3 regions of the Bradyrhizobium sp. USDA 4504 genome follow, and region 3 is predicted to be linked to each of the others. Evidence: predicted binding sites of a transcription regulator. Region 3 holds the regulator's gene; each other region holds the start of a gene.
The links. Region 3 encodes LexA, which represses DNA repair genes until DNA is damaged. Its sites were predicted from a motif close to TGTTCNNNNTGTGTTCNG; they were not measured.
Positions count from the first base shown of each region.

Region 1: the regulator LexA is predicted to act here: its motif matches at 2,776-2,793, upstream of ACVMB1_RS40535 (ribonuclease T2 family protein).
Region 2: the regulator LexA is predicted to act here: its motif matches at 2,601-2,618, upstream of ACVMB1_RS31240 (DNA recombination protein RmuC).

Region 1 is NZ_JBSSGV010000001.1:8,623,300-8,628,420, reverse strand. Features, by position in the region: gene ACVMB1_RS40555 (TonB-dependent siderophore receptor) at 1-484, opposite strand, end outside; gene ACVMB1_RS40550 (DUF3617 domain-containing protein) at 1,205-1,735, opposite strand; gene ACVMB1_RS40545 (hypothetical protein) at 1,779-2,078, opposite strand; partial or broken gene ACVMB1_RS40540 (hypothetical protein) at 2,245-2,722, shown strand; gene ACVMB1_RS40535 (ribonuclease T2 family protein) at 2,836-3,522, shown strand; gene ACVMB1_RS40530 (23S rRNA (adenine(2030)-N(6))-methyltransferase RlmJ) at 3,757-4,617, shown strand; gene ACVMB1_RS40525 (cold-shock protein) at 4,879-5,091, shown strand.
Region 2 is NZ_JBSSGV010000001.1:6,639,036-6,644,156, reverse strand. Features, by position in the region: gene ACVMB1_RS31245 (AmpG family muropeptide MFS transporter) at 1-1,164, opposite strand, end outside; gene ACVMB1_RS31240 (DNA recombination protein RmuC) at 1,352-2,569, opposite strand; gene def (peptide deformylase) at 2,740-3,267, shown strand; gene fmt (methionyl-tRNA formyltransferase) at 3,418-4,353, shown strand; gene truA (tRNA pseudouridine(38-40) synthase TruA) at 4,353-5,090, shown strand.
Region 3 is NZ_JBSSGV010000001.1:3,060,761-3,065,881, reverse strand. Features, by position in the region: partial or broken gene ACVMB1_RS14050 (ComEC/Rec2 family competence protein) at 1-982, shown strand, start outside; gene ACVMB1_RS14045 (hypothetical protein) at 979-1,206, opposite strand; gene ACVMB1_RS14040 (hypothetical protein) at 1,352-1,780, opposite strand; gene lexA (transcriptional repressor LexA) at 2,037-2,741, opposite strand; gene ACVMB1_RS14030 (molybdopterin molybdotransferase MoeA) at 2,985-4,196, opposite strand; gene ACVMB1_RS14025 (HAD family hydrolase) at 4,223-4,849, opposite strand.

The sequences.
Region 1 (5,121 bases), 5.6 Mb from region 3:
GTCCGCGGAGGATCGACACGCTGTCGAGACCGTAAGGTTCGATCTTGGGAATTGCGAAGTTGCCGCCGCCCTGGCGCAGGCCGTCGCGATAGATCCCTGTATAGGTCGCGTCGAAGCCACGGATGTAGAAACTATCGAACCTTGGATCATAGCCGAACGCCGTGGTCGTCACGCCGGGCGTGTAGCTGACGGCGTCCTTGAGCGTCTGAACGTTGCGATCCCTTAGCTCCTTTTGCGTCACGACCGAGAGCGATTGCGGCGTTTCGATCAGCGCTGTGCTGGTCTTGGTGCCGGCCGTGCTCGCGGTTGCGACGTACCCCGTGGTCGTACCGATCGCGCCTCCTGTGCCTTGCGACCGCGGAGCCTGGCTCCGGGCGGGCGCCGCGGCACTGCGGCGCCGGTTCGCCGCGACCGCGCGCGAAGTCCTGGTGTTCTGGCTTGAAACGACGGCACCGCGCTTCCTTGCGGCGCCAGGTTCATCCACCGTCACTGCGGGAAGTTCGCTGACATTGCTCTGCGGAGGACTTGTCTGCGCCTGAGCGCTGGCGACGTCTGCACCCATTGACACAAGTATGACCGAACCGAGTAGCGCCGCATTGATCGCAGCCGTTGATGCGAGCAAGCCGCGCTTGCTCCGCAACGAAGCCATTCCCACCGAACAAATCCCCACATTGCCTTACGCCGACATCGATCGAGCCGCGTTTGCGACAAGGCCGGCATCGATTGGGGCGGACTTCTATCGGCGGGATGATCGAAATTCCACACGCGCAAAATAGAATCGATGGAAGCAGAAACGAAGCGCAACACTGGAGTGATTCAAGATGCGCAACGCTGGAACGATTCAAAACGACATGTTGGCGCGTCAGGCTTTCGACACAACGAATGCGAATGCGATGCGCGTCGTCTCTCGCAGAGAGTCTCGAACGCGGGAGCACGCGGCGATCATTCGATGATGTTGCATCCGTCGACGTCATCGCGCGCCAAGGAGCGCACGAACGCGGTGAACCGTCATCTCCGCGCAAAGGCTTCGCCTTTGCGCGGAGATGACGGGGAGGGATCGGATGGATTTCACATCGCCTCAGCGCAAGATTGCTTTGCAATTTTGTCGCGAGCTACTCGAAGTGATGGTGGTGCAAGCTGCGCAGCCTCTCAGCATGCGAGGCGATGCATTCGGGCGCCCGGCAACAGCCGGATGCGCTGCGCGCTACTTCTGCTTGGGCATGAGGCCCTTCAGCTTTTCCATGTCCTTGACGTTCATCTTCATGCCGCCGGGCATGATGATGTCGCCGGCCTTCTGGTCGCTCTTGCAGGCGCCGAGCCATTTCGCCTCGATGGTCATCGTGGTGTCGCGCGAGCCGGCCGCGCCGCCCTCGGCATGCGAGGTGCTCTTCACCGTGTAGGCGGAATTGAAATCGCCGACGATCTCGGCATGGCTCTGCATCGTCATGCCGGCGACGCTGCAGACGCTGTCGCTGACATAGCCGGTCGCGGTCTTCTTGATATCCTGCTTCGAGCAGACTTCCTTGGCCATCGGCGAGGCCGCCGCGCTCATCTCCTTGTCGGTGGTCTCGTCGGTGCAGTGCTGCATGGTGATTTCGGGCATCGGCCCGCCGGTGCGCACCATCTTCATCTCCCACAGACCGGCCTTGCGGATCGGCAGGTCGACGGCACTTGCGGCGCCAGCGGACAGGACAAGGCACACAGCCGAACCAAGCAAGGCAAGCTGTCGGGTCATGCGGTCGGCTCCCGGCTGAACGATCGAAAGATCCGGTGCGCGCTCAGTAGAGCGTGCGCAGCGGCCTCTGGGCTGCGCCATAGGGCACCCAGCGACAGGCGAAAGAGATGTAGCCGCCCGGATAGTTCTGCATCGCAAGGAACTTAACCACCTTGCCGTAGGAGGCGCAGTGATCGACTGCGAGTTGCCGGGCGTCGCTCTGGGTCGCCAGCGTATAGGCGATGATACCGCCGGTATCATTGCCCTTGAACGGCGGTACCGGCTGCATCCAATCCGCCCGCGCCGGCACAACGGCCAGCATCCCGCAAACGGCAACCAGGCACGCGGCCAATTTCCTTCGCATCGCAGACTCCATTTCGCTTCGAGCCAACATAGAGTGCGCCGGCGACCGTGAAAAGAACGAGCCGGCTCCCCAAAGTGGACTTCTCCGCAGGTGTTGCCGCCCTGCACTTGACCTTGCCGGGGCTTCGCGGCACCGTCCGCGGCATCGGATAATCGGGTGGATTCCCATGCGCAACCTGTTCAACTCCCGCAATAAACTCGGCCGCAAGCTCGGCCTCGGCGCCGCACTCGTGGTCGGCCTGCTGGCTTTCGGGGGTACGGCCCAAGCCGCCAATCCGCTCGAAATGAACTTCTGGCTGTCCGGCCCGCGCTATGACGGCAATGTGGCCCCCATGCGAGAAGGCCCTGACGGTCATCAGCACGCAATTCCAGGAAAAGGAAGCCACCTTCTGGAATTCGCCGCTCGTGATCACCGGCTTCAACGGGATTCACGAAACCGCCTTCCGCCCCTGGCAGTCCGACAATATCCCGCGCCGTTATTGCACGGGCGAGGCGATGCTGAGCGACGGCAAAGTGCGCAAGGTGCACTATTCGATCATCGAGGACGGCGGCTTTGCCAGCATCAATCAGGGCGTCGAATGGTGCGTCGCGGGGCTCGACCGCAACTGGACCTATAACCCGTCCTGCAAGGCCGCGCGGCCCTGATCTCCGACCAGATTGCTAAAGCAGGAGCCGCCGCCATTTGGACGGCGGCTTTTTGTTCTTGAAATGTTCTCGCGGCCTGCTAGGCTCTGGGCGGTCGAGTGAGGGAGCGTTTGATGCCTCGGTTGGACACGATTTCCCGATTTTTGATTTCGGTTGCCATTATTCTGTGCGGTGCGGTCGGGGCGTCGGCCCAGGATCGCCGCCAGAATGCGCCCGGCGAGTTCGATTTCTATGTGCTGTCGCTGTCGTGGTCGCCCTCGTTCTGCGAGGCGGCGAGCGAGCGCGGCAACAACGGCCGCGGCACGCAGGCGCAATGCGGCGGACGGCCATATTCCTTCGTGGTGCACGGCCTGTGGCCGCAATATGAGCGGGGCTTTCCGGAATACTGCCAGCGGCCTTCGCCGCGACTCGCCCGCAGCATCATGAGCTCGATGCTCGACCTGATGCCGGCGCCCGGGCTGATCTACAACGAGTGGGACAAGCACGGCACCTGCTCCGGTCTCGGCGAGCGCGCCTATTTCGAAGCCATCCGCAAGGCCCGCGCCACGGTGAAGATCCCCGAGGAATTCCTGCAATTGTCGGAGCCGAAGACGGTCGCGCCCGACGAGCTGGAGACGGCATTCATCAAGGTCAATCCGGGCCTCAGCAACTCCGCGATCTCGGTGACCTGCGACAGCAAGCGGCTCAGCGAGGTGCGGATCTGCCTCAGCAAGGATCTGGAATTCCGCTCCTGCGAGGAAATCGACCGCCGCGCCTGCCGCCGCGATCAGGTGCTGATGCCGCCGGTTCGCGGCGGCTGAAACTCTGGGTCATGGCCGGCAGACCCGCGCTGCGCGTCGTCGCGCAGCTGTCCCGGCCACCTGCGCCATCGCGAAACAAGCAAGATAAGGCGCAGATGCCCGGGAGCCCCGGCTACGCCAAGGCTTCGCCGAGCTCGGACGTTACCCCCGCCGAAGCTTTAGCGAAGGCCGGGACAAGCCCGGGCATGACGAGTACAACATGCGCACCCTTTGGGAGCGCAGCACGATCATCACATGAACTACCGTCACGCCTTTCATGCCGGCAGCTTTGCCGACGTCATCAAGCACATCGTGCTGGTGCGCATGCTCACCTATCTGCAGGACAAGCCGGCGCCGTTCCGCGTCATCGACACCCATGCCGGCGCCGGTCTCTATGATTTGACGTCGAGCGAAGCGCAGCGCGGCGGCGAATGGCTCACCGGCATCGCGCGGCTGATGCAGGCGCGGCTCTCCGACCAGGCATTGCCGCTGATCGCGCCCTATCTCGACATCGTCAGAGCATTCAATCCGAAAGGCGAGCTGAAAGCCTATCCTGGTTCGCCGTTGATCGCGCGGGCGCTGCTGCGTCCGCAAGATCGCCTCACCGCCTGCGAGATCGAACCGTCGGCGCGCAAACAACTGATCGACGCGCTGCGACGCGACGCGCAAGCGCGCGTCGTCGATCTCGACGGCTGGATGGCGCTGCCCGCATTCGTGCCGCCGAACGAACGGCGCGGCCTGGTGCTGATCGATCCGCCGTTCGAAGCGAAGGACGAGTTCGAGCGGCTGGCCAGTGCTTTCACGGAAGCGTACGCGAAGTGGCCGACCGGCTCGTATCTTTTGTGGTACCCCGTAAAAACCCGGAGAGCCACCGATGAGCTAACGCGCAGTGTGGCTGCTGCAGCAGCAAGCAGCCGGCCCGCCGGCAAATGCCTGCGATTGGAATTCAGTGTGGCACCGCAAGAAGCAGGCGCAGGCCTCGTTTCCACAGGGCTTTTGCTGGTGAATCCGCCGTGGACGCTGGCGAATGAGTTGAAGGTCATCCTGCCCGAACTCGAGAAGCCGCTCGGTCAAGGCGGCGCGGGACGCTTCAGACTCGAGACGCCTAAACCATGATCGACAACCTCCTACTGAAAAGTTCAATTTTGAGCATAGGCAATTTGCGCGGAACCGTATTATGCTCATCCTGTTACGACTGGCTTTACGTTCCGCTTCCGCGAATGGTTGCGGCGGAGTGACAAGGCCGAAATAAATCCAGGCAGACCGGCGGCGTGACGCCGGCCTGTTCAGGTGGCCAAGCTTCCGACAAGCGAATGTCGGTCAACCGCTACGCGGCGTGCGCGTAGCGGTGGAGCAATACGGGGGAGGAGTTTCCCGATGGCCATGACTGGGACAGTCAAGTTCTTCAACGGAGAGCGTGGCTACGGCTTCATCAAGCCTGATGATGGCGGCCGCGATGTGTTCGTTCACATCACAGCTGTCGAGCGTGCAGGATTGAAGGACCTGACTGAAGGACAACGCATTACGTTCGAGGTTGAGCCCGACAAGAAGGGCAAGGGCCCGAAGGCGGTCAACCTGGTGGTCTCATGACGAGCGCTCGCGATGCGCGGCTCGGAATGA
Region 2 (5,121 bases), 3.6 Mb from region 3:
CAGCGGATTGCGGCACAGCGCCGACAAATAGGCGACGAAGATCACGGTGCCGATCGCGCTGGTGAAATTCTCCGCGGTGATCGCAAGCGCGAGCGCCCATTGATCGACGCCGACATGGGCGAGCCAGGAGAATGAGAGATTGGCGACCGCCTGCAGCACGCCGCCGATCCAGAGGCTAGTCGCGAGCGAATAGCGCCGCGCCACGAAGCCGCCGGCAAAGCCGCCGATCAGGGTCGCGGCAAGGCCGACGCCTTTCACGATCGCCGCGTAATCGACCTTGGAAAAGCCGATGTCGATCACGAACGGCGCGGTCATGGTGCCTGAAAACGCGTCGGTGAACTTGAACAGCACCACAAAGGCGAGCGCCGCGAAGGCGTCCTTGCGGCTGAGGAACTCGGAGAACGCGCCGAGCGCGGCATGTAGCACGCGTTCGGCCGGGTTCTGCGCATGCGTCGCCGCCTCCGCGCCCTTCGATTGCGTCGGCTCGGTCGCCGCAAGCGCGGTGACGATGCCGATCACGACCAGCGCGGCCATCACCACGTAGCCCCACATCCAGGCCGACAGGCGCACGAGGCCAGCGGACTCGAAGCCGCTGACGATGAACAGCGCGCCTGCGGTCGAGACCAGCATGCCGACGCGGTACGCCGCGACATAGGACGCCATGCCGGCGGCCTGCTCGCTTTCAGGCAGGCTTTCGACGCGGAAGGCATCGACCACGATGTCCTGCGTCGACGATGCGGTTGCGACCAGCAGCGCGGCGAAGGCCGCGAACCACGGCGATCGCGCCGGATCGGCCATCGCCAGCACCAGGATCGCCGCGATCAGCAGCAGCTGCGAGAACAGCAGCCAGCCGCGGCGGCGGCCGAACATCTGCGTGAACAGCGGAACATGCAGCGCGTCGACCAGCGGCGCCCAGAGGAATTTCAGCGTGTAGGGCGTGCCGATCAGCGCCAGCAGCCCGATGGTGCCGAGATCGACCCCGGCCTCCTTCATCCAGACCTGCAGCGTCGAGCCCGACAGTGCCAGCGGCAGCCCCGAGGAGAAGCCCAGCAGCAGCACGATCAGCACCCGCGGCTGCAGATACACCGCAAAACTGTCGCGCCAGGAGGTGGCGGCGGGGGGATTCTTTTCCGATTGGGTCGCGGTCACTTCGGGCGCGGTCATGTCCCTCTGTTAGCAGATTCGACCGCAGCTGCCTTGGCTCCCTCTCCCCGCTCTTTCGCGGGGAGAGGGTTGGGGTGAGGGGCTTTCTCAGCGAATTATGACGGGTGCAATGTGCGGAAGCTCCCCCTCACCCGAAATTCGCGCGATGCGCGAATTTCGACCTCTCCCCGCAAGCGGGGCGAGGTGGCTACTCCCCTGCCTGCAGCTTGCGCGGGGCGGGGAACAGGTCGGGGGCGGGCTTGACGAAGCGGGGGACCTCGATCGGGGTCTCGGACTTGCTGAAGTCGAGTTCCTCGATCCGGCCGGCGCGTTTCTCGATCTTGTCGGCGGAGATCAGGATCTGCCTGACGTCCTCGTTCACCTGGCCGAAATGGGTCTGCAGCTTGAGCACGCGATCGCGCAGGCGGCCGAGGTCGTCGCCGAGATGCATCACCTCGTTGCGGATCTGGTCGGCGGCGTCGCGGATGCGGGCGTCCTTCAGGATCTGCTGCATCACCTGGATCGCCAGCATCAAGAGCGAGGGCGATACCAGCACGACGCGCGCGCGATAGGCCTTCTGGATCACGTCGTCGAAGCCGTCATGGATCTCGGCATAGACCGATTCCGACGGCACGAACATCAGCGCGGTGTCCTGGGTCTCGCCAGGGATCAGGTACTTCTCCGCGATGTCGCTGACATGCTTCAGCACGTCGGCGCGCAGCCGCTGGCTGGCGAATTTGCGCTCCTCGTCGCTGCGCGCATCGTGCAGCGCGGTCATGGCCTCGAGCGGGAATTTCGCGTCGATGCAGAGCGGGCGCTGGTCGGGCAGAAACACCACGCAGTCCGGCCGCTTGCCCGACGTCAGCGTGTACTGGAACTCGAACGAGCCCTTCGGCATGCCGTCCTGGACGATCGCCTCCATCCGCGCCTGGCCGAAGGCGCCGCGCGATTGCTTGTTGGCGAGCACGTCGCGCAGCGTCGTCACCTGGGTGGTGAGCTCGTTGAGGTTCTTGTGGGCGTGGTCGATGATGCCGAGCCGCTCGTGCAGCACGCGCAGCGAATCCATCGTGTTGCGGGTCGATTGCTCCATCGACTGGCCGACCCGGTGGGTCACCGAATCGAGCCGCTCGTTGACGGCGCGGGCCATCTCGGCCTGGCGGCCGGCCAGCGCCTGCGCCATAGTATCAACCTTGGCATCGACCCGCCCGGAGGATTCGCTCTGGGCCCGCAGCATGTCGGCGAGGCGCTCCTCCAGTTCGTCGGCGCGGATGGCCTGGGCCATTGCGAGTTCCGCGCCGCGCCGGCTGGCGCGTGCGATCACCACCGCAATGGCGAACAGCAGGATCAGCGCCAGCGCCCCAAGGCCGATCAAGGCGTCGGAGACACGGACGGGAAGGTCGCCAATCGTGAGGAGAATCTCGTTCATGCCGGCAGTTGTAGCCGATTCGCGGCCAGGTGCGAACGAAGAGGGAACGTTTAAGGCAAATGCATTCCTGATTTTCCGGGTTAATGCGGGGTGAAGAAACGTGGTTAAGGTTGTCCTAACGGGTTCCTGAGCGCATTGACCCCATGAAGTCAGCAGCTTAAATCGCCGCCATGGCATTAAGAGAAATTATCATCCTGCCGGACAAGCAGTTGCGGCTGGTGTCGAAACCGATCGAGAAGGTGACGCCGGAGATCCGCAAGCTGGCCGACGACATGCTCGAGACCATGTATGACGCGCCCGGCATTGGGCTCGCGGCGATTCAGGTCGCGCAGCCGCTGCGGCTGATCACCATGGATCTCGCCAAGCGCGACGAGAACGGCGAGACCACGGCGAAGCCGCGCGTCTTCATCAATCCGGAGATCATTGCGCGTTCGGAAGAACTGTCGGTGTACGAAGAGGGCTGCCTGTCGATCCCCGAATATTACGAGGAGGTCGAGCGGCCGGCGCGGGTGCGCGTGCGATTCACCGATCTCGACGGCACGGTGCATGAGGAGGATGCGGAAGGGCTCTACGCCACCTGCATCCAGCACGAAATCGATCATCTCAACGGCGTGCTGTTCGTGGATTATCTGTCGAAACTGAAGCGCGACCGCGTGTTCAAGAAATTCGAGAAGGCCGCCAAGCGCGCGGCGGAGTAGGCGCGGTCGCTTTCCCGGACGCGTCATGGCCGGGCTTGACCCGGCCATCCACGTCTTGCTTCGCTGTCGCCGAAAACGTGGATGCCCGGGGCTTCTTGTGCGAAGACGCGCTTCGCGCTTAAGCACTCCAACTGCTACCGAGCCTGTCTAATGCCTCTCCGCCTGATCTTCATGGGCACGCCCGATTTCGCGGTGCCGACGCTGCTGGAGCTCGTAGCCCATGGCCATGAGGTCGTGGCGGTCTACACCCGCGGGCCGAAGCCGGGCGGGCGGCGCGGCCTGCAATTGCAGCCGACGCCGGTCGAGCAGGAGGCGCGCCGCCTCGGCATTCCCGTGCTGACGCCGAAGACCCTCAAGACCTCGGAAGCGCTCGAGGAGTTTCGCGCGCATGACGCGGATGCCGCCGTCGTCGTCGCCTATGGCATGATCCTGCCGCAAGCCATTCTCGACGCGCCGAAGCTCGGCTGCTTCAACCTGCATGCCTCGCTGCTGCCGCGCTGGCGCGGCGCCGCGCCGATCAACCGCGCCATCATGGCTGGCGATGCCGCGAGCGGCGTGATGGTGATGAAGATGGATGTCGGCCTCGACACCGGGGACGTCGCGATGGCCGAGCGGTTGCCGATATCGGACAGCATGACGGCATCCGATCTGCACGACGCGCTGGCGCCGCTCGGTGCCGACCTGATGGTGCGCGCGATGGCGGCGCTCGGGCGCGGCGGCTTGCAACTGACGAAGCAGAGCGAGGACGGCGTCACCTATGCGGCCAAGATCGAGAAGGCCGAGGCGCGGATCGACTGGACACAGCCGGCGCATATGGTGCTGCGGCACATTCACGGGCTCTCGCCGTTTCCCGGCGCCTGGTGCGAGCTTGCCGGCGAAGGCGAGCCGGTGCGGCTGAAGATCCTGCGCTGCGAGCTGGCGAAAGGCTCGGGCGCACCGGGCGATGTGCTCGACGACAATTTCGCGATCGCCTGCGGCGACGGCGCGATCCGGATCCTCGAACTGCAGCGCGCCGGCAAGGCGCCGATGAAGGCAGCGGATTTCTTGCGCGGCACGCCGTTGAAGCCGCCTGCGCGGCTCGGCTGATGCCCCGCTACAAGCTCACCATCGAATATGACGGCACGCCGTTCTCCGGCTGGCAGATCCAGGACACCGCGCCGACCGTGCAGGGCGCGCTGGAGGCGGCGGTCAAGGCGATCTGCGGCGAGGACGTGCGCGTCCACGGCGCAGGGCGTACCGATGCCGGAGTGCATGCGCGCGGCCAGGTCGCGCATTGCGACATCGCCAAGCATTTTCCGCCCGGCCGCTTTCGCGACGGGCTGAATGCGCATCTGCGGCCCAATCCGATCGGCGTGCTCGCGGCTGACATCGTGCCCGACGATTTCGAGGCGCGGTTCTCCGCGACCAGGCGGCACTATCTCTATCGCATCACCAACACGCGCGCGAACCTCGCGCTCGACATCGGCCGCGTCTGGCGCGTGCCGCGCGCGCTCGATGCTGACGCGATGCACGCCGCCGCGCAGCGCCTGCTCGGCAAGCACGACTTCACCACCTTCCGCGACACCGAGTGCCAGGCCAAATCGCCGGAGAAGACGCTCGATCAGCTCGATGTCACCCGTGACGGCGCCGCCGTCAACATCGTGACGTCGGCGCGCTCGTTCCTGCACAGCCAGGTGCGTTCGATGGTGGGCTCGCTGGTCTGGGTCGGCGAGGGTCGCTGGAGCGCCGACGATCTTGCCGGTGCGCTCGCCGCCCGCAACCGCGCCGCCTGCGGCCCCGTGGCGCCGCCGGACGGGCTCTACCTGATGCGGGTGGATTACTAGGCGGGAATGATCTCGTAGGATGGGTGAAGCC
Region 3 (5,121 bases):
ATTCGGCGACCGCGCGCGTCGCGCTGTGGGGCGGCCGGGAGCTCACGATGCTGATACTGGCCTCGCTGGTGGCGGGGCTGGCGACGACGCCCTATGCCGCGTTCCATTTCCACCGCGTGACGCCCTACGGGCTGCTCGCCAACCTCGCGGCGATGCCGGTGGTCTCGGCGGTCGTGATGCCGGCCGGCCTGCTGGGGCTCGTCGCCATGCCGTTCGGCTTCGACGGCGTGTTCTGGGCGATCATGGGTCTTGGCATCGACTGGATGATCCTGGTGACGCAATGGGTCGCCGCACTCCCGGGCGCGGTCGGCCGCATGGCGGCGTTCGGCATCGGGCCGCTGATCGCAGCGAGCGCCGGCATCATCCTGCTCGGGCTGCTGCGCACGCCGCTGCGCTGGTCAGGTGCGGTGCTGCTGCTGGTGGCTCGGTCTGGGCGCTCAGGGTGCCGCAGCCGGACGTGCTGATCTCGGGCGACGGCCGCAATGTCGCGGTGCGTGGCGGTGATGGACGGCTGCATCTGATGCACAGCGCCAAGGATGCATTTTTGGTCAAGGAGTGGCTGGCGGCGGACGCCGACGCGCGCACCGCCACCGATGCGTCGCTCGGCGAGGGCGTCTCGTGCGATGCCGGCGGCTGCGTGACCCAGGGACCCGGCGGCACCTTCGTCGCGCTGGCGACCCGGTCGGAGGCGCTGGCGGACGACTGCGAGCGCGCAGCCCTGATCGTGACGGCGCGGCGGGCGCCGCAGGGCTGCGCGGCATCGGTGATCGATGCCGAGCGGCTGCGCCGCCACGGCGCGCTGGTGCTGCGGCGGAGCAGGGACGGCTACGTCGTCGATGCGGTCAAGCCCGGCGGGATCGACCGGCCGTGGTCGCCGGCGGTTCCCGGCGACGGCGAGAGCGAGACGACGCTACGCGCCCCCGCGCCGCGGCCTGCGGTGGATGCGACGCCGGCCGAGACCGATCTGCAGGGCGATGATTAGCCGTGGTCCGGCAAGGGCGCGCTTGGCAGCTCGAACAGGCCGAGATGGTATTCGTCGGAGTCGGGGCCGGCGTCGGGCTTCTTGACGAGAGTGAAGGAAGCCTCGGGAAATTGCTCCCAGACTTTCAGGTCGTCGGCCGTTACCGTCAGCCAACCGAACCGGAACATGTAGCGGCCCGGTTCCGTGACGCGTCCAGCCTTTTGCCATGTGACCTTATCGACCACCGCGCACGTCCTCCGTACCCGATGATGCGCCAAGGTGCCAGCCGACGCAAATCTCCTTCTGCGCCCCGGAAGCGGGAGTCCGGGGTCGCCCGAAATTGCTTAGGTCATCCGCCGCCGAACAGCTCATTCCGCGGCGACGATGCGCTCAACCCAAAAACAGCGTTGCGAATGCGGAGGGCCGCCGCTCCGCAACCTTCGGCTTCTGCTCGACCGGCGGATGCAGCGCCGGCAATTGCAGCACGCTGACGCGCTGTCCCTCGACCAGCTGGGTCACCAGCACATGGCTGCCGTCGGGGAATTCGACCGCGTCATGATGCCGATCGGGCACGTCGGGCTCGACTTCGTTGAACACGCCGACGCGATAGTTCAGCGTCTTGGTCCAGATCCAGCGGCTGTCGTAGCGAACGTTCTCGGCGAAAGCGAGCTCGGTGCCCGGCAGCATGCAGACCGCGACAGTGGGGTCATTCTCCGAAGCAAAGCCGCGGGTTGACGTGCCGCGGAACGTCGTCGTGATCAGCGTCTCTCCGACAATGGCGGGGCGCGATGCCACGGCGTGCAGACTATAGTCACACATCGGATGGCTCCTCATTTCGAGGTAGCGACCCGTGCCTCTCCTTGAGGCATTAGGGCCTCTACCAGAGTGGACGATAGCGAACGAGCGTCTGCTCGTTTCTGGGCGATTGTACGACTGGTCCGAGATCGCTCCGATCACAAACACGCGACGCTGCGCGAGAGGTATCGGAGCGCATCGGGCAGGCCGTACGCTACACTATCATGCAAGGAACGATCCGACGTGTTGCTCGTTCCCGGCCGCCGCAAGTATTTGCAATTCAGTATTTGCGATAAAGGCCGATCAGCTTGCCCTGGATGCGGACCCGGTTCGGCGGCAGGATGCGCACTTCATAGGCGGTGTTGGCCGGCTCGAGCGCGATCGATGCGCCGCGGCGGCGGAAGCGCTTCAGGGTGGCTTCCTCCTCGTCGATCAGCGCCACCACGATGTCGCCGGTATTGGCGACGTCGTTGCGCTGGATCAGCGCCATGTCGCCGTCGAGGATGCCGGCATCGACCATCGAGTCGCCGCGCACCTCGAGCGCATAGTGCTCGCCGGCACCGAGCATGTCGGGCGGCACGCTGATGGTGTGGCTGCGGGTCTGCAGCGCCTCGATCGGCGTACCGGCGGCGATCCGGCCCATCACGGGGACCGCGACCGGACGGTTGCCGTCGTCCTCGGCAATCGGCGGCGTGCTGGCGCGCCGGCCGAGGGTGCCTTCGATGACGCTGGGCGTGAAGCCGCGGCGGCCGTTGCCGCCGCCGGCCGAGAGTTCGGGCAGCTTGATGACCTCGATGGCGCGGGCGCGGTTCGGCAGGCGGCGGATGAAGCCGCGCTCCTCCAGCGCAGTGATCAGGCGGTGGATACCGGACTTCGAGCGCAGGTCGAGCGCATCCTTCATCTCGTCGAAGGAGGGCGGTACGCCCGCCTCTTTCAGACGTTCATTGATGAAACGCAGTAGTTCGTACTGTTTGCGCGTGAGCATCTCGAGTATTCCCCCGGTTGATAGCGTCGTTCGATTCCGAGACTCTTCTGGTGGGGCCTGCAGGCCGGGCCTGACCTCAGGAGCATGTGCTCAATGCACCTGCTTCCATGCAGCTTCCCGAATGTAGACACCAGTACTCGAAACAAATCATGAACGGACACTATATGTTCGATATGTGTTCCGCAACCACTTAATTTCCGGTGAACGTGTCGGGCAACGCACAATCGGCGGGGCGCGAAAACCCTATTCGGGCAGTGTCAGAATCTCGCATTCGCTGCCCTTGACGGCAGCTGCCGCAAACGGCGGACGCACGAGAAGTGCCCGTGCCGCAGCGAGATTCCCGAGCAGCGACGAGTCCTGCTGCGTCACCGGCGTTGCGATCAGCCTGCCGTCCTCGCGCGCTTCGAGCCGCGCACGCAGATAGTCCTCGCGCTGGTCGTTGGCAGCGAGGTCGCGGCCGAGCAGGGCGCTCGCGCGGCGATGACGAATCACTTTCCGGCCGCTCAGCGCCCGAATCAACGGCACCAGGAACAGGAAGGCGCAGACATAGGACGACACCGGATTGCCCGGCAGGCCGATCACCCGCATCGCGCCGAGCCGGCCATGCATCATCGGCTTGCCGGGCCGCATCGCAATCCGCCAGAACGCCATCTCGACCCCCTCGGCTTCCAGCGACCGCTTGACGAGATCGTGGTCGCCGACCGAGGCGCCGCCTGTCGTGATCAGGACATCGGCACCGGCCTCGCGCGCCCGGCGGATGCCCGCCGTGGTCGCCTCCACCGTGTCGGCGGCAACGCCGAGGTCGACGGTCTCGGCGCCTTCGGCGCGCGCCAGCGCCCGCAGCGCGTAGCCGTTGGAATAGACGATCTGGCCGGGACCGGGCTGCGAGCCCGGCATCACCAGCTCGTCGCCGGTCGCCAGCACCGCGACCTTCGGGCGGCGGCGCACCGCAAGTTCCGGATAGTTCATGGCGGCCGCCAGCGACAGCGCGCGGTCGGACAGGCGGCTGCCGCCGGCGAGCAGCACCTCGCCCTCACGGAAGTCGACCCCAGCCGGGCGGATGTGCCGCCCGACGCTGGCGGCCTCCGTGATCGTGATGTGGTCGCCGTCGACGGCGGTGTCCTCCTGGATGATCACCGCGTCGGCGCCATTGGGGATCACGCCGCCGGTGAAGATCCGCACCGCCTCGCCGGCGCCGACCGTCCGCTCGAACGGCCGGCCGGCGGCGACTTCGCCGATCACCTTGAGCCGGGCCTTTAGATCAGCCGCATCGGCGGCGCGCACCGCATAGCCGTCCATCGCCGACATCGGCTGCGGCGGCTGGGTGCGGAGCGCCGCGAGATCGTGCGCAAGCGTGCGGTGGTAGGCGGCATCGAGCGCGACCATCTCCTCCGGCAGCGGTTCGGCGCCGGCGAGGACGGCGGACAGGGCATCGGCAACCGGCATCAGGGCCACGCTCAGAGTTCCTCAATTCCTAATCTTCAAATTCCAAGTGCGGTCAAAGCCCTTGCCACGTCATCCGTCGATGTCACGTGGATAGCATAAAGGCCGCGGGCCCGCGCACCTTCGATATTGGCGGCCAGGTCGTCGAAAAACAGGATCCGCGACGCCGGCACGCCGATGGCTTTTACCACATGATCATAGGCCTCGGCGTCGGGTTTGCGGAAGCCGATGCTCGAGGACAGGAAGACGTTGCGGAAATGGCTGAGCAGGTCGGCGTGGGTGACCGAGAAATGCGCGACATGGGCCGGATTGGTGTTGGAGAAGGCGTAGAGCGGCATCCGCTTGGCGGCCGCCGCGAGCAGCGGGGCGATGCCCGGCATCTCGCCGGTGAAGATCGCGTTCCAGCCTTCGAGGAACTGGGCGTCCGTGATGTTGATGCCGAGCGTCCGGCGCAGATTCTCGAAGAAAGCCGCGTCGTCGATCCGGCCGATCTCATGATGCTTGAAACTGTCGTCGACGACAAAGCGCGTGGCGAGCTCGGCGGGCGCACACCCGGCATGCTGCGCCCAGTGCGCCATCACCTTGTCAAAGTTGATGTCGAGCACGACGCGGCCGATATCGAACAGCAGCACGTCGACGGAGTTGGGAGTGAATTGCGAGGTCATTGCATGAAACCGTGTACGAGAATTGCGGGCAGGCGGCAATGTCCTCGATTTCAGTGACCGGTGCGTGGATTGTACGTGGCGTTGCATTCATCGCGAGACTGTTCCCGCGCACACCACCGTCGTCCCGGCGAAGGCCGGGACCCATAACCACCGCATTTGATCAGGAACGGGATCGTGGCCGCAGCGTCGCGCAACAATTGAGATCTGGGGTAATGGCTCCCGGCCTTCGCCGGGACGACGGCGGGTGTCGTCGCTTGTGCGTCAAACATCCG